One region of the Pantoea sp. X-Soil-YNGN-775 genome, then DNA from elsewhere that is predicted to be linked to it. Evidence: riboswitches for the same ligand, from Rfam matches in the RefSeq annotation. Region 1 holds a riboswitch; each other region holds the start of a gene.

Region 1 (4,995 bases):
CATCGGCACGTAGCGCAGCAACACGCCAGCATGAATGGTGAAGTAGTCAACGCCCTGCTCAGCCTGTTCCAGCAGCGTATCGCGGAATACTGCCCAGTTGAGCGCTTCGGCCACGCCGTTCACTTTCTCCAGTGCCTGATAAATCGGCACTGTGCCGATTGGCACCGGGCTGTTACGCAAAATCCATTCGCGCGTTTCATGAATATTACGGCCAGTAGAGAGATCCATCACCGTATCGGCGCCCCAGCGGGTCGACCAGACCAGTTTTTCTACCTCCTCCTCAATCGACGAGCTGACCGCTGAATTGCCGATGTTGGCATTCACCTTGACCAGGAAGTTACGCCCGATAATCATCGGTTCCGATTCAGGATGGTTAATGTTGGCGGGAATAATCGCCCGGCCTGCCGCCACTTCCTGACGCACAAACTCCGGGGTGATGTTATCTGGCAAATGCGCGCCAAAACTGTGGCCCGGATGCTGTTGCAGTAACACCTCACTGTGAATTCGCTCACGGCCCATATTCTCCCGCAGGGCGATAAACTCCATCTCCGGCGTAACGATGCCCTGACGGGCGTAATGCAGCTGCGTGACGCAACGGCCGGCGAGGGCGCGACGCGGCGTGGGCAGCGCGTCAAAGCGCAGGTGATCGAGGCTATCATCCGCCAGACGCTGCTGGGTATAGTCTGAACTGCGCTGTGGCAGCGGCTGGCTGTCGTTGCGTTCTTCGATCCAGCCCGCCCGCAACTTTGTCAGTCCACGATGCAGATCAATCTGCGCGGCGGGATCGCCATAGGCACCGGCGGTGTCATAGACCGGCACCGCCTCATTCTGCTCATACAGCGGCTGTTCTTTACTGCCGCCGACCGGGGTCGGACTGAGCCTGATTTCGCGCATTGGCACGCGAATATCCTGCCGGCTGCCGGTAATCCAGATGCGTTCAGAACGGGGAAATGCGCTGCCGCCTTGCAGTGAATCGATAAATTCCTGCGCCAGGGCACGCTGTTCACGACGGGTCATTTTTGAGTCAGACATAGCAATCTTCCAGTAAGTGGGAATGATGCTTGTCCGGAGTTCGGAAGGAGTAACAGCACGGGCAGTGCAAAAGACTGGCGTACCGATAATATTTACTCTTGTTCCCTTCGCAGGTTCTAACCTGATCAGGTTCCGCGGATCCCGAATTAACGGTCTCAGCCCAACTGGGCACTCCGACAAGAATGCGGTTTTACGCTGCGGCTGGCAGAGCGCCCGCTGAAGACGAAAAACCTTAACGTTCAAACAGAAAAAAATGGGTTCTTCTGGCCTCGGCCATCAGAACCCCTTCAGCATAAAAGGGCTGCAACTGAATCACAACCCCTTTACCTGCGTTTAACCTTATGCCGGACGAGCAATCTGGCTGTCATTGGCCACCGGTGGTGGTGCCAGGTGGTTATCCCACGCCAGCTGGATCAGCTTGTCTTCCAGCGTAAAGCGCGCCTCCAGCACTTCACCGACTTCAGACAGCGCCTGCTGGAACGTCATGCAGTTATCGTCATCGATCGCCTGCTGCAGATGGCCATCATACAACTGCATCAGGCGTTCAGTATTGGCTTCCAGCGGGGGATAGATTTGGGCTGCCGCGATCATCGGGCTGTCACCGCTCATCTCACTGATGATGCGTTCGTAAATACTAAAGTGACCGGCGGAAAGATAATCGACCAGGCCATGACAAAAGTTATCCAGCGCCTGCTCATCGAGGCGGGTCAGGGCTTCTTTATTGGGTTTAAGTCCGACCAGATGATAATAGGTTACTAACAGCTGGCGACGGGCTTCCAGCCACGAATCGACCAGTTCGTTACTGCCACCTACGCGTTCGGCCAGGACGTCTAACTGGTTAAGCATATCTAACTCCATGTGAGTTATAGTTGTTTATCTACACACTTAACATCAGGACTTCAGCGTGCGAGTTGACGCTAAGGATGACGAAATAAATGCAATGCGAAATCTCAAGCGTAGACGCTGGATGGTGGATTGTCAGCCACGAGCAGAAACTTTGGTTGCCGCAAGGTGATTTACCCCACGGAAGCGCCGAAAATTTTGGTCTGACGGGCACCAAAGCCCGGGTAATTGGCGAGTGGCAGGGGGAAAAAGTCTGGCTGATTTGCGAGCCACGTGCAGAGAGCATGTTCTCGGTGCGGCAGCTGATCGATCTGGATGTCGGACTGTTTCAGCTGGCGGGCCGCGGCGTACAGCTGGCGGAGTTCTACCGTTCCCATCGCTGGTGCGGCTACTGTGGTCACGAAATGCACCACAGCAAACATGAGTTTGCCTGTCTGTGCAGTCATTGCCGCGAGCGATATTATCCGCAGATTGCGCCCTGCATTATCGTGGCGATCCGGCGTGGCGATGAGATCCTGCTGGCGAATCACGCCCGTCATCGTAATAACGTTTATACCGTACTGGCTGGATTTGTCGAAGTCGGCGAGACGCTGGAACAGGCGGTGGCACGTGAAGTGATGGAGGAGAGCAATATCCGCGTCAAAAATGTCCGTTACGTCACCTCCCAGCCGTGGCCATTCCCGCAGTCGCTGATGACGGCGTTTATGGCGGAATATGATAGTGGCGATCTGCAACATGACGGCAAAGAGCTGTTGGATGCGGCCTGGTTCCGTTTTGATGCCTTGCCTTTACTGCCGCCACCGGGCACCGTGGCGCGCCGCCTGATTGAAGATACCGTCGCCCTGTGCCGCGCCGAAGCGTGAAAGTGCTACACTACACGCCTGAAATTGAGAGAGTAATGAAATGAGTGAACTGAAGAACGATCGTTATTTGCGTGCCCTGTTACGTCAGCCAGTCGATGTAACGCCAGTGTGGATGATGCGCCAGGCCGGACGTTATTTACCAGAATACAAAGCGACGCGCGCCGAAGCGGGTGACTTTATGTCGCTGTGTAAAAATGCTGAGCTGGCCTGTGAGGTGACGCTGCAGCCGCTGCGCCGCTATCCGCTGGATGCTGCAATCCTCTTCAGTGACATCCTGACCATCCCCGATGCGATGGGTCTGGGCCTCTATTTCGAAACCGGCGAAGGCCCGCGTTTTTCGCATCCGATAACCTGCCGGGCAGATGTAGAGCGTTTGCCGGTGCCCGATCCGGAAATGGAACTGGGTTATGTGATGAACGCGGTACGTACCATCCGTAAGAGCCTGAACGGCGACCTGCCGCTGATCGGATTTACCGGCAGTCCGTGGACGCTGGCCACCTACATGGTGGAAGGCGGCAGCAGCAAAGCGTTTACCAAAATCAAAAAGATGATGTACGCCGATCCCGCCACGCTGCATGCCATGCTGGATAAACTGGCGGACAGCGTCATTCTTTATCTCAATGCCCAGATTCGCGCCGGCGCGCAGTCAGTAATGGTATTTGATACCTGGGGCGGCGTCCTGACCGGCCGTGATTACCGCGAGTTCTCGCTGCACTACATGCACAAAATCGTCGACAGCGTGCTGCGTGAGAACGACGGTCGTCGGGTGCCGATTACCCTGTTTACCAAAGGGGGCGGGCAGTGGCTGGAAGCGATGGCTGAAACCGGCTGTGATGCGCTGGGCCTCGACTGGACCACGGATATCGACGATGCACGCCGCCGTGTCGGTGACAAAGTTGCACTACAGGGCAACATGGATCCTTCTATGCTCTATGCGCCACCCGCCCGTATTGAACAGGAAGTGGCCGGGATTCTGCAGCGCTTTGGCAACGGCACCGGTCATGTTTTCAACCTTGGTCACGGTATTCATCAGGATGTGCCGCCGGAAAATGCGGGTGTGTTTGTTGAGGCGGTGCACCGTTTATCGCGTCCTTTCCATCAGGAGTAACCATGGATATTGCCGCACTTCGCGCTGAGCAGTTGCAACGCGCCGCTGATGTGGTGCGTGAAGATGACTTTGACGTATTGCCGCCACGCTTTATTGGCGGGGCGGACGTCGGATTTGAACAGGAAGGCGCCGTCACCCGGGCGGCGCTGGTGATACTTGAGTGGCCCTCGCTAACGCTGGTGGAGCATCGCATTGCGCGTATCGAGACCACCATGCCTTATATTCCCGGCTTTCTCTCCTTCCGTGAGTACCCGGCGCTGATGGCGGCATGGCAGATGCTGGAGCAAAAACCGGACCTGCTGTTTGTCGACGGTCACGGTATCTCCCATCCCCGGCGGCTCGGCGTTGCGTCGCATTTTGGCCTGCTGGTGGATGTTCCGACCATTGGTGTAGCGAAACGCCGTCTGTGCGGTCGTTTCGCCGAACTGGATCCGCAGCCGGGCAGTCGTCAGCCGCTGATGGATAAAGGCGAACAGATCGGCTGGGTGTGGCGCAGCAAGCAGCGTTGCAATCCGCTGTTCGTGGCCACCGGGCATCGTGTCAGCCTTGATACTGCGCTGCACTGGGTTGAAAACTGCACGCGCGGCTACCGTTTGCCGGAGCCAACCCGCTGGGCGGATGCGGTTGCCTCGAATCGTCCGACTTTCCAGCGCTGGCAAAACGCGCTTTAACACTGTTTGTGCTGCGCTTTTGCAGTTACACTGCCGCCAGCGAAACGAATAAGAGCCACCTTTATGTTACAAAATCCCGTTCATCTGCGTCTGGCGAAGCTGGAAAGCTGGCAGCATCTTACTTTTATGGCCTGCCTGTGCGAGCGTATGTACCCGAATTATCGGGCATTCTGCGAGCAGACCGAATTTGCCGATCCGGCACTCTATCGCCGCATTCTTGATCTGATCTGGGAAAACCTGACGGTCAAAGATGCGAAGATCAACTTCGACAGCCAGCTGGAAAAACTTGAAGCTGCCATTCCTGATGGTGATGCGTTTGAGGTTTACGGTGTGTATCCGGCGATTGATGCCTGCGTGGCATTAAGCGAAGTGGTTCATGCGCAGCTGAGCGGCGACACACTTGAGCACGCGATTGAAGTCAGCGAGACCTCAATTACTACCGTTGCCATGCTGGAAATGACCCAGGCTGGACGCGAAA
Region 2 (4,995 bases), 450 kb from region 1:
CACCAGCGTCAGACAGCAGCTGAGCTGAATCAGCGCCAGCAAGGCGGCTCGACCGGGATCGTAGTCGTAACTGAGCGCCTGAAAGATCGCCAGTTCAATGGTGGTGGCCTGGGGGCCACCGCCCAGCGACAGCACGGTGGCGAAGCTGGCGAAGCAGAGCATAAAGATGAGCGCGCCGGTCGGCAGCAGCTGACGACGCAGCCATGGCCACTCCAGCAGGCAAAAGTGGTGCCAGCCGCGCAGATCAAGCTGTGCGGCCAGTTGACGCTGCTCGGCCGGAATACTCTCCAGCGCCTGCAGCATCAGACGCGTCGCCAGCGGCAGGTTAAAAAAAACATGCGCCAGCAAAATGCCCTGTAACCCATAGGGTGAGAAGTGATAGTCAATGCCCAGCAGCTGACACATCTGCGCCAGCCAGCCGACGCGGCCATAGACCGTCAGTAGGCCAAACACCGCCACCAGCACCGGCAGCACCAGCGTCATGGCACACAGACGCAGCAACAGCTGACGACCGGGAAAGCGGCGGCGATAGAGGGCGCGCGCCAGCGGCACTGCAGGCAGCAACGACAGCAGGGCGGAGAGCAGCGCCTGACCAAAGGAGAACGCCACAACGTGCTGCAGGTACTCATCCAGCAGCACGCTACGCCAGTCGGTGACCGGCGCGGCATTCCACAGCGAGATAAAGGCGAACAGCGCCACGCTGATTAACAGCAGCGTGGCGAGCGACCCGGGGATCAGCCAGCGCGGCATTAGCGGCTGACGGCGCGTTGCCACTGGCTAATCCAGCCAGAGCGCTGGCTGGCTACCTCTTCCGGCGAATAGTGCAGCGCGGTGGCGGGCACCTGCAGCGTGGCGAAGCCAGCAGGCAGGGTGGTTTTGATCGCCGGATACATCCAGTTGCCGGTCGGGATGGTGTTCTGGAACGCCGGCGAGACCATAAACTGCATGAACTGCTGCGCCAGTTTCGGCTGTTTACTGCTGGCTAACTGCGCAGCAACCTCGACCTGCAGATAGTGGCCTTCGGCAAACGGTGCGGCGGCGTAGTTCTCTTTTTTCTCTTCGATGATGTGATAGGCCGGCGAGGTGGTATAGCTCAGCACCAGATCGCCTTCGCCTTTCAGGAACAGACCGTAGGCTTCACTCCAGCCCTTGGTGACCGTCACGGTTTTCTGCGCCAGCTTTTGCCATGCCTGCGGGGCCTGATCGCCATAGACTTTCTGCATCCACAGCAGCAGACCTAATCCCGGGGTACTGGTACGCGGATCTTCATAGATGACCCGCCATTTTTCCGGGCTCTCTACCAGCTCTTTCAGGCTTTTCGGCGGATTTTTCAGGCGGGTTTTGTCATAGACGAAGGCGAAATAGCCATAATCAAACGGAACAAAGGTGCTGTCGTGCCAGCCACCCGGCAGCGTCAGCTGCGCGGTATCGACCTTGCTGGCGGCAAACAGACCGGTTTTTTGCGCCGCCTGCAGCAGGTTGTTATCCAGTCCCAGCACCACATCCGCTTTGCTGTTTTTGCCTTCCATTCGCACGCGATTCAGCAGCGACACGCCATCTTCCAGCGTGACAAATTTCAGTTCGCAATCGCACTGCGCTTCAAAGGCTTTTTTGACCGCCGGACCGGGGCCCCAGTCAGCGGAGAAGGAGTCGTAGGTGTAAACCGTCAGAACCGGTTTGGCAGCCAGTACCGGGGTGGAAAGTAACAGCAGCAGTGGCAGAACTTTGTTAAACACTTTGCGCTCCTTCAGGAGAATAGGGGATGAGTCGCAAAGGATCTGAGCAGCAGGCCTCTCAAATCCCTACGTCGGTATTAACCGAATCAGGTTCGACGGGTCTCTCTCAGCCGTTTGCGGTCAGCAGGCGGCACCCCGTTGAGAACGTCACATTCTAGTCATTTCAGCGTCAGCGCGAAAGCGTTACAGCGCGGGCGGCGCAAACCAGGCAGATTTAAAATCGAACCAGCCGAGGGTATTCATCCGCACGCCGCGCATGCTGCGCTGACCTTCAAGCAGCAGCCAGTGGTGGAACAGCGGATGCAGACCGGCCTCTTCCACTAACCGCTTGCTCCATTCGGCCAGCGGCAGCGCTTTTTCACGCCAGCGGGCGGCATCAGCGTGCCAGTCGATCGGCAAACAGTGATGCAGCAGCGGGATCTCATACAGCTGGGCAAACAGTGAAAAGGCCAGTGGCAGCGTGAAGTTCACGCTGCCGAGCCAGATATCGCTGTCGGCCTCGCCCTGATGCCAGCATTCGTAACTGACTTCACGCGTCTCCAGCGTAACGCCGTGCTGCGCCAGCAGCGGACGCAACGCATTGGCAATGCCTTCGTGCTCAACGTGCTGACTGTACCAGGTGAGCGTCAGGTGAGTCAGGCCGGGCGGCTTTTCGACCGGGGTAAGATCGCGGCGGTGATGCCAGCGCGGCAGCAGGCCATAGGCCGGAAACCAGTAACGCTGATAGCCGACGCCGGCGTGGTTGAGCAGGGCGATGGGATTGAACAGATAGCTGACCCAGCGCCGTATCGTCTCGTCACGGCCTTTTTCCGAACGCTGATCAAACAGCAAATAGTAGCAGCCTTCTTCCAGCCGGCTCTCTTCCTGGATCTCATCCGCGCCGTCGCCCTGCAGGCGCACACCTGCGTAGACCAGCTCATCGCTGATATCCGGCAGTACCCAGATAGAGACGTCATCAATCAGCGCGCGAAAGCCAAAATAATCATCAAAGGCTTCTATCTTCAGCTGACTTTCCTGATTGCGGATCACGCTGTAAGGGCCGGTGCCGATCGGCTGGCGGGCAAAGTCGCGCTGCGTGGGCCACTCGCGCGGCAGGATCATCGCACTGACGCTGGCCAGTAACCAGGGTAACCAGTCGTCGGGCTGGCTTAAGGTGATATCCAGCGTCCACGGAGCGGGCGAGTCGAGCTGTTGAATATGGGAAAACAGCGGCTGCTGACGCTGACGTTCCAGCGTGGCGATAACATCGGCCATCTCCAGTTCGCGACCATGATGAAAGCGAATCGCCGGTCGCAGAAAAAAGCGCCAGTGGAGCGGGGAAGTCTGCTGCCAGTGATGGGCAATATCGGCCTCTATTTCCCCATTTTCCTCATTTATGCGCGTCAGGCCATTAAAAATCTGGCGGGCAATATGGGTTTCGGAGCGGCGCAGGGCGGAGCCCGGCAGCAAATTCAGCAGCGGGCGGTAGTAAAGCACCCGCAGAATGTGTTTTCCCTGACGGAAACTGCGGCCAAGGTGAGCGCCAATCATCTGCCTGACCTGATTCTTATCGCCGACCAGCTGCACCAGCTGATCGATGCGATCCTGATCCAGCAGATCCTCAGCGCGCTGCTGCTGTAGCGCCAGTCCGGTGTAGCAGAAGGTTAGTTGTGAGCGCTTACCGCGTCCGGCTTCGGCCTGCCAGATTAACCAGCCGGCCGCCTGCATCCGGTTGAGTAGGTTGCGCATATGCCGGCGTGAACAGTGCAGCAGGTCAGCCAGTTCGCTCAGGGTGATCTCCTGCGTCTGCCCCTGGCAGCTTTGCCACAGGCGTATGAACTGCTGCTTCAGGCGAGATGAGGACATAAAAGAGGAACTCCCGGTGAAAAGCGCTCTGTTTTTCTTGCCGCATTTTAAGGGCAAACTTTGCTCTATGGGAAGAGCGGGAGGCATTCAGCTATGAATGGCGTTCGACCCTCATGCCGCTGTTCAGCGGGATGCTTTTCTGAGTAGGGTGCAATTACACCGCCAGCAGATGATCTCTGCTGGCTTTTTTCATGCTGCACGGTATCGTCTACCCTTCTTCTCTTCCCCTGTTCATCCTGTAAGGGATTTCGGTATGAAATCGCTGTTAACGCGGCAGCGCCGCATCAATCCGGTCTACCTCGCTTTTATGGTCGCCTCGTTCATGCTGGGCGTGGCGGGCGCATTGCAGGCACCGACCCTCAGCCTGTTTTTAACCCGTGAGGTGCAGGCCCGCCCATTCTGGGTCGGGCTGTTTTTCACTATCAATGCGGTGGCCGGTATCGTGGTGAGTATGCTGGTGGCAAAGCGATCGGACAGCGTCGGCGATCGCCGCAACATCATTCTGTTCTGCTGCCTGATGGCGCTGGTTAATGCGCTGCTGTTTGCCTTTACCCGCCACTATCTGACGCTGATTACCCTTGGGGTGCTGCTCTCGGCGTTAGCCAGCGTGTCGATGCCGCAGCTGTTCGCGCTGGCACGTGAATATGCCGACCAGTCAGCGCGGGAAGCGGTGATGTTCAGTTCGGTGATGCGGGCACAGCTGTCGCTGGCGTGGGTGATCGGACCGCCACTGTCGTTCGCTCTGGCGCTGAATTACGGTTTCGTGACGCTGTTTATGGTGGCGGCGGCGCTGTTCCTTATCTGCATCGTGCTGGTGTGGTTTACCCTGCCGTCGGTGCCGCGCGCTGAGCCACTGCTGCAAAGCGGCGGCCTGCCGTTAAGCGGCTGGCGTGACCGGGATGTGCGGCTGCTGTTTCTGGCCTCGGTGACCATGTGGACCTGCAACACCATGTATATCATCGACATGCCGCTCTATATCAGTACCACGCTGGGATTGCCGGAAAAGCTGGCCGGTTTGCTGATGGGGACCGCGGCCGGGCTGGAGATTCCGGTGATGCTGCTGGCCGGGCATTACGCACGGCGTATCGGCAAGCGGCGGCTGATGCTGCTGGCGGTGGCGGCAGGGGTGCTGTTTTACCTTGGGCTGGTGCTGTTCAACTCGCGCACCTCACTGATGGTTTTACAGCTGTTTAATGCGGTGTTTGTCGGGATTATCGCCGGTATCGGGATGTTGTGGTTTCAGGATTTAATGCCGGGGCGACCCGGCGCTGCGACAACGATGTTCACCAATTCGATCTCGACCGGCATGATTCTGGCCGGGGTTATTCAGGGAACCTTAAGTGAGCGGCTGGGACATGAAGCGGTCTACTGGCTGGCATTTGTGCTGGCGATAGCGGCTTTTATTATGTCAGCG
Region 3 (4,995 bases), on a different replicon from region 1:
CAGTGCTGGATCGGACGGTGGAACCAGCGTGACATCCAGACCTTCCGCCTTAAACGCGCCAATTTGCTGCGCCACCATTATCGGCGCATGGTCTGGGTTGATATACCAGTCGAGCATCAGCGTCAGTTTTTCTGCTGCATGAAGCGGGCTGGCGAGTGCTGCGCTGATGATCAGCGCCGACAGAACAGGTTTACGCATCGGATTTTCTCGCAGGATAGAGGTCATAAGGAATTATCGGGCGCCCAGGCGATCAGGCGGCGAAGCAGGGCATCGACCGCCAGCCACAGCGCCAGCGTCATCAGCACCAGAATAAACAGCGCGGCAAAACAGATATCACTTTGCATCCGGGCGTTGGCGTTAAGCATGACGTAACCCAGACCTTCGGCCGAACCGACCCATTCGCCAATAATCGCGCCGATTGGCGCGATGGCCGCGGCCATCCGCAGCCCCGAGCCGAGCGCTGGCAGGGCGGCCAGCAGCCGGACATGGCGCAGTTGCGATCCTCGTGAAGCGCCCAGCGTGCGAGCCAGATCGAGATAACCCGGACTGACGCGGCGCAGGCCATCATAAAAGGCCGAGGTCACCGGGAAGAAAATCACCAGTACCGCCATCGCCACTTTGGCGCTCATGCCGAAGCCAAACCACAGCACCAGCAGCGGTGCCAGTGCAAAGACCGGAATCGCCTGGCTGGTGAGCACCAGCGGCATCATCCAGCGCTGCAGACGCGGCGAAAACGTCATGCCGAGCGCCAGCAGGCAACCCAGTACTACGCCAATCGCCATTCCACTCAGGATTTCAGTGAAGGTGATCAGGCTGTGATAGCCGAGCCAGCTCTTACTGGTCCAAAGCGCCTGCGCAACGGCCGCCGGTGAAGGCAGCAGAAACGCCGGCACCGGCAGCAACGTCACCAGCCACCACAGCGCAATCAGGCCGCTGCACAGCGTGATGCCACGCCACAGCGGGGCAAAGCGGCTGAGCTGTTTCATAGCGTCACCTTAGCCAGCTGTTGCAGCAAAGCGGCCTGGCTGCGAATCACGCCAGCATCATCAGGCGCGCGCGGCGGCTGACCCGCTAATGGCGGGCAGGGTTCAATGCCTGAGCCGGTCAGCACCCGCATATGATGGCTGAGTCGGCAGGCTTCCGCCGCGTCGTGAGTGATCAGCAACACGGTATGTTGCGCCAGCACCCCGGCGGCCAGGGTCTGAATCTGGCTGCGGGTCAGCGCGTCGAGCGCGGAAAAGGGCTCGTCCATCAGGACAATCGGCTTTCGTGCATATAAGGTGCGCGCCAGTGCGGCCCGCTGCCGCATGCCGCCAGACAGGGTGGCGGGCCGGGCCGTTGCGTAGCGAGTCAAACCAACCCGCGCCAGCAGATGCTGCGCCCAGTCGCGGTCCGGTTTTTCGCCGTGCAGACGACTGGCCAGGCAGACGTTTTGCTCCACGCTCAGCCACGGATAGAGCAAATCCTGCTGGCCCATCCAGGCGATCCGCCCGGCCAGCGGCAGGCCATCACTGCCGCTGACCAGCCCGGATGTCGGCGGCGTCAGGCCAGCAATGACGCGCATCAGGCTACTTTTCCCGACGCCGCTGGCACCCAGCAGCGCAGTGAAGGCCGCGGCGGGGATCTCCAGGTCGAGTGAGTCGAACAACCGATGCGATCCCAAATCCAGCCTGAGCTGACGTACAGAAATGCCCGGCGGTGATAACAGCGTTGAACGGCTCATTGGGATGACGTCAGTTGCGGGTCGAGGCCCATCTGCCAGAAGTCGGATTCCAGCCGGGTGGCGGTAGTGAATATCGTCGCCAGCTGGTCGAATCGCTCAGCCCCGGCGCGCTGTTGGGCCAGCGTTTCAAACAGATTCAACGCCGCGCGAACACCGGCCAGATAATCGGCATCGCCGTAATTCTGAATCCAGGCGCCGTAAGGATTGCCTGCGATCACCGTCGCGGGATGGTGTAACAGCGTCAGGCCGATTTCAGCATAGCCGGCAACGCACGGCATTAGCGCGGTCATCAGCTCAAGCGCATCTCCGCTGTGGCCGACGTCCAGCACGTAACGGGTGTAGTTGATTGTTTCAACGGCTTCGGCCTGGCTGGCCAGCACGGCTTCGCTGATCCCCCACTGCTGGCAGTAAGCCACATGCAATGGCAGTTCATTGACGATGGCGTTGAGAGATGCCGTTGCTGCACGTAACGCTGCCGGGTCGTGCAGTTTACTGACCAGCAGCCCATAGGCGCGGGCAAAGTGCAGCAGAAACAGATAATCCTGGGTGAGGTAATGACGAAAAGCGGCGGGAGGCAACTGGCCCTGGCCGAGCTGCTGCACAAAATCGTGCGACACGTAGGCGTGCCAGTGATCGCCCGCCTGGTGACGCAGGCGGCCATAAAAGCCGGTGTCGAAAAGCGCAAGTGACATAGGATCTCCATTAACGGTTCGTTAACATAAGGAGATCCGGGCATACGATGAAGAACAGGCAAAAACGCAGAAAATGATGCAGAAACGTTGCCGACCCGTCCCTTCGCTGGCATGACCCAGATCAGGTTCAAAGGGTTCGGCTTGTGCCATCTCAGCCCATTACAGGACACCCCTCGGAGACGTTTGTTATACGATAATTATCTGCTGAATACAACGGCACGCCGCAGTCCAGCTCAACCAGCCGCCCGCTTACTGCTGCGGGTCGGCTGACCAGAATAGCCTGTTCTGTCGATACAAGGTGACAGCGTCACTCCAGATCTTCACCATTGCTGGCGATCACTTTTTTATACCACCAGAACGATTTTTTCCGGCTGCGCGCCAGCGTGCCGTTGCCCAGATCGTCACGATCGACATAAACAAATCCGTAACGTTTACTCATTTCGCCGGTCGAGGCGGCAACCAGATCGATGCAGCCCCAACTGGTATAACCCATCACCGGCACACCGTCCGCAATCGCATCGCCCATCGCCCGGATATGTTCACGCAGATAGCTGATGCGGTAATCATCTTCAATCTCACCGGCGTCATTAAAGGTATCCCGTGCGCCCAGACCATTTTCGACCAGAAACAGCGGCTTCTGATAGCGGTCATACATCATATTCATGGTGATGCGTAAGCCAAGCGGATCAATGCCCCAGCCCCATTCACTGCGCGTCAGATGCGGGTTGGTCAGAGATTTCACCACGTTGGCGGCGCTGCTGTTAAGCTCGTTCATCTCTGCTGACGCGCAACGCGAGGCGTAGTAGCTGAACGAGACAAAATCGACGCTGTTTTTCAGAATCTCAGCATCGCCGTCGTCAATCTGCAGGCTGACCCCTTTTTCCCGAAACAGGCGGGCCGCGTAGGCGGGATAGTATCCGCGCGCCTGCACATCAATAAAGAACAGGTTTTCGCGGTCTTTTTCCAGCGCCGCCCAGACATCTTCCGGTTTGCTTGACCATGGATAGAAGTTGCCGCCCGCCAGCATGCAACCGACCTGATTAGCCGGATTTATTTCATGGGCGATTCTGGTCACCAGCGCGCTCGCCACCAGCTCATGATGGGCCGCCTGATACTTAACCTGCTCATGATTTTCACCTGCTTCAAACACCAGCCCGGCACCGGAGAACGGACTGTGCAGCAGAATATTGATCTCATTAAAGGTCAGCCAGTACTTCACCAGACCGTCAAATGCCTCAAAGCAGCTGCGGGCATAGCGGGCAAAAAAGTCGATCATCTTGCGGTTGCGCCACGAGCCATATTCAGTAACCAGATGCATCGGCACGTCAAAGTGACACAGCGTAACCAGCGGTTCGATATTGTATTTACGGCACTCTTCAAACACCGCGCGGTAAAAGGCGATCCCCTGCGGATTCGGCGTCAGCTCATCCCCATTCGGAAAGAGACGGCTCCAGGCGATAGAGGTGCGAAATACGCTGAATCCCATTTCCGCCATCAGCGCAATGTCTTCCGGATAGCGATGATAGAAGTCTATTGCGTCGTGGCTGGGGTAAAACTCATCGTCACGCAGGGTGAAACGTTGCTCCAGGCCTAACTTCACCGGCATCCGGTGCGGACCGTGGGGGATCATGTCAACGGTGGTTAAACCCTTTCCGCCTTCACGATAGCCTCCCTCAGCCTGGTTGGCGGCTAACGCGCCGCCCCATAAAAATCCTTGCGGGAATCTTAATTCAGACATGAAATCCTCTGTTTTGGGTCAGCATTGCCGGTTAGTTGGCGTTAATCGCGTTGGTTCGTTCGGTCACCAAGCCGATGATGGCGCAGCCGCAGCCGTAGAAGCCGGCTCGGTTTCAGGAATGTCCTCGAAACCTAAAATCAGCGTCAGCACAAACGACAGCACTACCGACAGCACCATCACCGCCGCCACCCAGACGATGCTCATCGGATTAGCGGGGTCGAAAAATTGTACGCTGGTGAACAGGCCGGGTGAGGCCATCGAGTGACTGGCCAGCCCGCCAATGCCGGCTACCGCGCCACAGATAAAGCCGCTGATTAAACAGGCGATCAGCGGACGTTTCAGCCGGACCGCCACGCCATACAGCGCCGGTTCTGAGATGCCTGCGATAATCGCTGATGCCGCCGCGGCCAGCGCGGTCTGGCGCAGTTCACGGTTTTTGGTTCTGAACGCCACCGCCAGCGACGAGCCACCCAGCGAAAGGTTGGCGCCGATTTCAGACGGCATGACCATTCCCTCTTTGCCGGTTTCAGCAATGGTCTGGATTATGGTCGGGGTAAATACCCGGTGCATCCCGGTCATCACCAGCAGCGGCCAGATGGCACCCATAATCGCCACTGATAGCCAGCCGAGATAGCCGTGAACGGTATACACCAGCGCCGAAATCCCGCTGCCGATCCAGATACCAATCGGCCCGATCAGGACGATGGCGATCGGTGCAGCAATCAGCACAATCAGCATTGGCTTAAGGAAGTTTTTTGTCACCGCCGGGGTGATGCGATCGACGCCGCGTTCGATGTGCGACAGAATCCAGGTCATCACCAGCGCCGGAATAACCGTGTAGG
Region 4 (4,995 bases), 1.8 Mb from region 1:
GACGGTGCAGCAGTACATGACCCGCGCCTGATGCTGTGATGACAAAGCACTGGCGCAGACGCAGCGTGCTGATTAGACTGACTCTTTCCCTTCGGGCTGGCACCAGCCAGCCGTAATATGGATATTGCTGCATGTCGATCGCCTATACCATTACCACCAGCGAACCGGTGAATCAGCAGATTTACCGGTTTTTGCGCAAAGATATCGTGACCTGTGTGATTCAGCCGGGTTCGCTGCTGTCGGAAAAAGAGGTCTCTGCGCGTTTTAACGTCTCACGCCAGCCGGTGCGCGAAGCGTTCATCAAGCTGGCCGAAGCCGGACTGGTACAGGTATTGCCGCAGCGCGGCACCTTTGTGCGTAAAATTTCCGCCAAACGGGTGGCGGACGGCCGTTTCATCCGTGAAGCGGTGGAGGTTTCCGTGGTGCGCCGTGCGGCGCTGGAAATTGGCGAGCCGGCGCTGATGATGCTGGAACACAACCTTCAGCTGCAACGCATGTCGGCTGAGCGGCATGACAGCCAGGCGTTTCTCAGCCTTGATGATGAGTTTCACCGGCTGATTGCCGAGAGTATTGATTGCAAGCTGGCGTGGGAAACCGTCGAGAACATCAAAGCAGCGATGGACCGGGTGCGTTTTCTCACCCTGAGTGAAGTTTCACCGCCGGAAAGCCTGATTGAGCAGCATGAGGAGATTTTTTCAGCGTTGAAACATCACGACGCAGACGCCGCCGAAGCCGCGATGCGCCGTCATTTGCAGGAGATGATTTTCTCAATAACCCCTATCGCCGAGCGCAACAGCGCCTGGTTTGAAGCACCCTGACCCGGTAATGTGCCGTCCCGCCGCCTCAGCGCGGGATGGCGCATCTACCGTTACCACCACTGATGAAAATGGTGCACCGGCCCGATTCCCGTACCGACCTCCAGTGAATCCGCCTGTAACAACGCCTGCTGCAGCCAGGCTTTCGCTTCGGTGATCGTATCAGCCCAGTCGGCGTGACGCGGACGCAACGCCGCCAGCGCCGCTGACAGCGTGCAGCCGGTGCCGTGAGTATGACGGGTATTGACCCGCGGGGTGCTGAACCGCTGCTGGCCCGACGGGGTGATCAGCCAGTCCGGGCTGTTATCAGCCGTCAGGTGACCGCCCTTGATCAATACTGCCTGACATCCCGCCGCCAGCAACGCCTCGCCCTGCGCCCGCATCTGCGCTTCGCTCTCCGCCACCGCGCACCCCAGCAACGCTGCTGCTTCCGGCAGATTCGGCGTAATCAGCGACACCTGCGGTAACAGCAGTTCGCGGACGCTGGCAATGGCATCGGCGGATAACAGCGGATCGCCGCTTTTCGCCACCATCACCGTATCCAGCACCACGAAAGGAATTGCGCTGCGTTTCAGCCGCGCCGCAACCTGCCCGACGATGGCGGTTTCCGACAACATGCCAATTTTAGCGCTGTCGATGCGCACATCGTCCAGCACCGAGTCGAGCTGGGCGGCCACAAAGTCTGCATCAATCCGGTAGACCGACTGAACGCCACGGGTATTTTGCGCCACCAGCGCGGTGATCACGCTGGTGCCATACGCGCCCAGCGCTGAAAAGGTTTTCAAATCGGCCTGAATCCCTGCCCCGCCGCTGGGATCGGTCCCGGCGATGGTCAGTGCATTAATGCGTTTCATGGTCAACCTCCAGCGTCCAGAGCGCATCAAGAAATGCTGTGGCAAAACTGCCGGGGCCGGCTGAGCTTGCCGCCGCCTGTTCACCGGCCCGCGCCATCACCTGACAGGCACTGGCAACGTTGAGCAGCCGATCGCCGCTCAGACTGCTGAAGCCGGCTACCACCGCCGACAGCGCACAGCCGGTACCGACCACCCGCGTCATTAACGGGCTGCCGCCGCGAATGGCAAAGGTGCGCTGGCCGTCGGTGGCGTAGTCTACTTCGCCGGTCACAATCACCAGCGTTTGATAGTCGCGGGCCAGCTGCCGGGCAGCCTCCAGCGCTGCATCCGCCTGATGCAGGCTATCCACTCCGCGTCCGCCGCTGGCCTGTTGCGCCAGCGCCATGATCTCTGACGCGTTACCGCGGATCACCGCCGGCTGCTGGCTCAGCAGCCGCTGGCAGAAAGTGGTGCGCAGCGTCAGTGCGCCGACCGCCACCGGGTCCAGTGTCCAGGGCGTTCCCGCCTGCCTGGCGGCCGTGACTGCCGCCTGCATCGCCTGCTGGCGCTCAACGGTCAGCGTTCCGACGTTTATCAGTAAGGCATCGGCAAAGCCGCTGAACTGCGCGGCTTCCTCCGCATCAATCACCATCGCTGGCGAAGCGTTGAGCGACAGCAGCACATTGGCGGTGAAGTTTTGTACCACGTCGTTGGTCATGCAGTGCACCAGCGGTGACTGACGGCGGAAACGGTGCAGAATGGGCGCGAATTGCGCAGCAGAAAGGTGTTGAGATTGATGTGTCATCATAGCTCCCAACCGGCGAACAAGAAGGCGAATGCGGTCAGGCATCAGACTTCCCTACGCTGGCATTATCCAGATCAGGTCAGCGGGTGTATCTCAGCCCTGTATTAGAGGGGCACCCCGAGTCATTTAAAATCAAAATCAACTACTTGCGATTAACGTCCCGTTAATCCCTGATCAGGATAATGCCAGCGGGAAGTCCAACAAACAAGCTCTAAAAACTGTACAAATCCCATAAAGTATCCCAGCTTGTGTCCCAAGTTATTAATGGAACGAGGTGGAAAAGATGCAAAAAAGCCGGGATATTCCCGGCTGGAATTTGCATTCTCAGGCAAGCGCTCAGGCTGCACTTCGTAAACGAGCATAGTGCAAACCAATCTCATCAATAAGTGGCTGCAAGTTTTTGCTACCTTTGACGGTGAACATAGTTGCTGGCTGATGGTCGTTGATGTGTTCATTGATATTTAATGGGCAAGAAAGGCGTATCGATGGCCTCATTGTGGTAGGCATTGAGGTTGTTAATCTCACCAAATTATCTTCTGTATACTCTAATATCGGAGGTTGATGGCGAACCATTCTCTTCCCGCAATAAGAGAGCAATTCTTTTACCTTCCACCATTCGCATGCCTTAACCCAAGAACGTATCTTTTCACGTTCATCGTCAGTCAAATTGAAAATTTCTTGATGTTTAGACTCGCTCCGTCGTGACAATCTGGCGTGATGATAAATAGCGTCCGACGCACACCTCAGCACTTTTGTCATACGCTGGGTGTTTCGTCTGGAAGGGGCTGTCCAATCACCTTGCGAGATATTGTAATCCCACATCTGCTTAAATACCGTGGGTGTATCAATGCAATCAAGCCGTTTCAAGATCGCTATGATTCGTTCGCCACTATAACCTCTCGATTCCTTCTCCTGCCCCATCGCCCCCCAGATACAATCTTCCACAATCTGAGGTAATTCAGATAATGAGCTATGCTTTAGCAGGAATGCTCGCACCGCTTTATTATCCACACCCTTTGCCACTGCACCTTTCGTTCTTGCCATGTTTTTCTCCTTTTTAAATGGGTATATAAAATCCTCCGCTATCGCTGGTAGCGAGCAGGATATGTGGCCCTCCTTGTGGATGGCATTTAGTAGGGGTTACCGTTTTACGGTAATTTGATTTATCCGGCATTGCGCCAAACGTTCTGGAACACAGCTTTTGAGACTGTTAATTGAAGTTCGCTTGTAGCAAGAAGCGTCCACAACCTTATCGAAGTGCATTGCCACAAATGTTGCTGATCGCTATTCCACACATATGCTTTTCAACCAGTGATGTAAACATCCCCGTTAAATGCACACAATATGCAACAGCAATCCGGTGTAACCGCTGGGTTACCTGAGTCCACGAGTGGGACAATCCACACAGAAACAGGTCATGAGACCTGTTGAGGCTGTGGCATGTAACAGAGTGGTAAACGAAGGTTATGGTATGGACAGACGATTCAGTTTACGTCTGATACAGGCCATTATCTGAATATCATCTAAAGAGGCGAAGCCATCTCGTAACGTCGTGACGAGAAGAAAAAACACATCTAATCACTGATGACACCCGTCATCTTGCTGTGATTAACTTCTATAGATGAGTTGGTTTTTTCGAAGAAACAGTTGTTGGTGCTTTAAATATTTCGAAAAAGGATTTCAAAGACCATAGCCCGTATGGGTGAGTGTTGTGTATTTTCTTTCCTGACTAAGGAATGAAAATTAACAAAAGCGAGGTCTCTTTATATTGTGGCGTTTTATTCCCTTTCCAACATGCAGTCGGACAGTAAGCGCTTGCACCGTCGTAACACGCTTGATTCAACCAAAGGGCCAAACACGAACATCGTGATTAATTTAATTTATCAAAATCAATACCACCCATCATCCTCAAAAGCCGTAGATTGTCAATAGCAACCCCGAATTCAAATGAAATTGATATCTATTTCCATCAAAATGTGATAAAATAAATTCTATTAATTAATAACTTAACAGAGGAAGCCTTGTGCCATAAATTTACGCCAGTCCCGTTTTCGTTACCTAATGAGGCGGAACGCACCTACCTGGTATCTATACTGAATACCGTTGACCTACGCGCGACAACCCCAAGGATCAACGTCCTGCACTACCTGAACGAAACCGATATCCCCGTTACCGCTGAGATGGTTTCAAGGTACGTCGATCTCCCGTTATCCACAGCTTATCGGGCATTGACGGCGCTTGAAACTAACAGCCTTGCAGGAGTTACGTTTGGACGCTCCGAAGTAACGCGCTGGTTCCGGTTCCTCCCGGACAGGCCTCAACATTGCCCTGCGTGCGGGCAGAGCTTCTTTACAGAGTACGCGTAAGCCGAACACACAAACACTGACGAGATGGCCGCACTACACGGTCACATCAAATGACGCTCACCACGGAGCGCCATTGGGCTTTTACGCCCATTTCCAACCGATTACGGAGAAAACCATGACTACTAAAAGACAGGCCCAGAAAGCCGCTGAGAGCGATCTACAGGCATTCCTGAGCG

The links. Region 1 has a riboswitch for thiamine pyrophosphate ahead of thiC (phosphomethylpyrimidine synthase ThiC). Riboswitches for the same ligand answer to the same signal wherever they lie in the genome.
Region 2: another riboswitch for thiamine pyrophosphate. It lies ahead of thiB (thiamine ABC transporter substrate binding subunit); the one in region 1 lies ahead of thiC (phosphomethylpyrimidine synthase ThiC).
Region 3: another riboswitch for thiamine pyrophosphate. It lies ahead of tenA (thiaminase II); the one in region 1 lies ahead of thiC (phosphomethylpyrimidine synthase ThiC).
Region 4: another riboswitch for thiamine pyrophosphate. It lies ahead of thiM (hydroxyethylthiazole kinase); the one in region 1 lies ahead of thiC (phosphomethylpyrimidine synthase ThiC).

What each region holds. Positions count from the first base shown of each region.
Region 1 covers NZ_AP035945.1:238,398-243,392, forward strand. Annotated here, with positions in the region: gene thiC (phosphomethylpyrimidine synthase ThiC) at 1-1,032, opposite strand, end outside; TPP riboswitch at 1,118-1,218, opposite strand; gene AC6I8I_RS01080 (Rsd/AlgQ family anti-sigma factor) at 1,372-1,878, opposite strand; gene nudC (NAD(+) diphosphatase) at 1,968-2,738, shown strand; gene hemE (uroporphyrinogen decarboxylase) at 2,779-3,846, shown strand; gene nfi (deoxyribonuclease V) at 3,849-4,517, shown strand; gene AC6I8I_RS01100 (YjaG family protein) at 4,581-4,995, shown strand, end outside.
Region 2 covers NZ_AP035945.1:686,701-691,695, forward strand. Annotated here, with positions in the region: gene thiP (thiamine/thiamine pyrophosphate ABC transporter permease ThiP) at 1-774, opposite strand, end outside; gene thiB (thiamine ABC transporter substrate binding subunit) at 750-1,736, opposite strand; TPP riboswitch at 1,782-1,884, opposite strand; gene sgrR (HTH-type transcriptional regulator SgrR) at 1,920-3,581, opposite strand; gene AC6I8I_RS03070 (MFS transporter) at 3,835-4,995, shown strand, end outside.
Region 3 covers NZ_AP035946.1:351,654-356,648, forward strand. Annotated here, with positions in the region: gene AC6I8I_RS21565 (ABC transporter substrate-binding protein) at 1-198, opposite strand, end outside; gene AC6I8I_RS21570 (ABC transporter permease) at 222-986, opposite strand; gene AC6I8I_RS21575 (ABC transporter ATP-binding protein) at 983-1,723, opposite strand; gene tenA (thiaminase II) at 1,720-2,415, opposite strand; TPP riboswitch at 2,497-2,599, opposite strand; gene AC6I8I_RS21585 (6-phospho-beta-glucosidase) at 2,723-4,153, opposite strand; gene ascF (PTS cellobiose/arbutin/salicin transporter subunit IIBC) at 4,217-4,995, opposite strand, start outside.
Region 4 covers NZ_AP035945.1:2,656,556-2,661,550, forward strand. Annotated here, with positions in the region: gene AC6I8I_RS12490 (mannitol dehydrogenase family protein) at 1-31, shown strand, start outside; gene AC6I8I_RS12495 (GntR family transcriptional regulator) at 132-818, shown strand; gene thiD (bifunctional hydroxymethylpyrimidine kinase/phosphomethylpyrimidine kinase) at 869-1,669, opposite strand; gene thiM (hydroxyethylthiazole kinase) at 1,656-2,453, opposite strand; TPP riboswitch at 2,488-2,583, opposite strand; gene AC6I8I_RS12510 (hypothetical protein) at 2,790-3,497, opposite strand; gene AC6I8I_RS12515 (hypothetical protein) at 4,634-4,819, shown strand; gene AC6I8I_RS12520 (hypothetical protein) at 4,935-4,995, shown strand, end outside.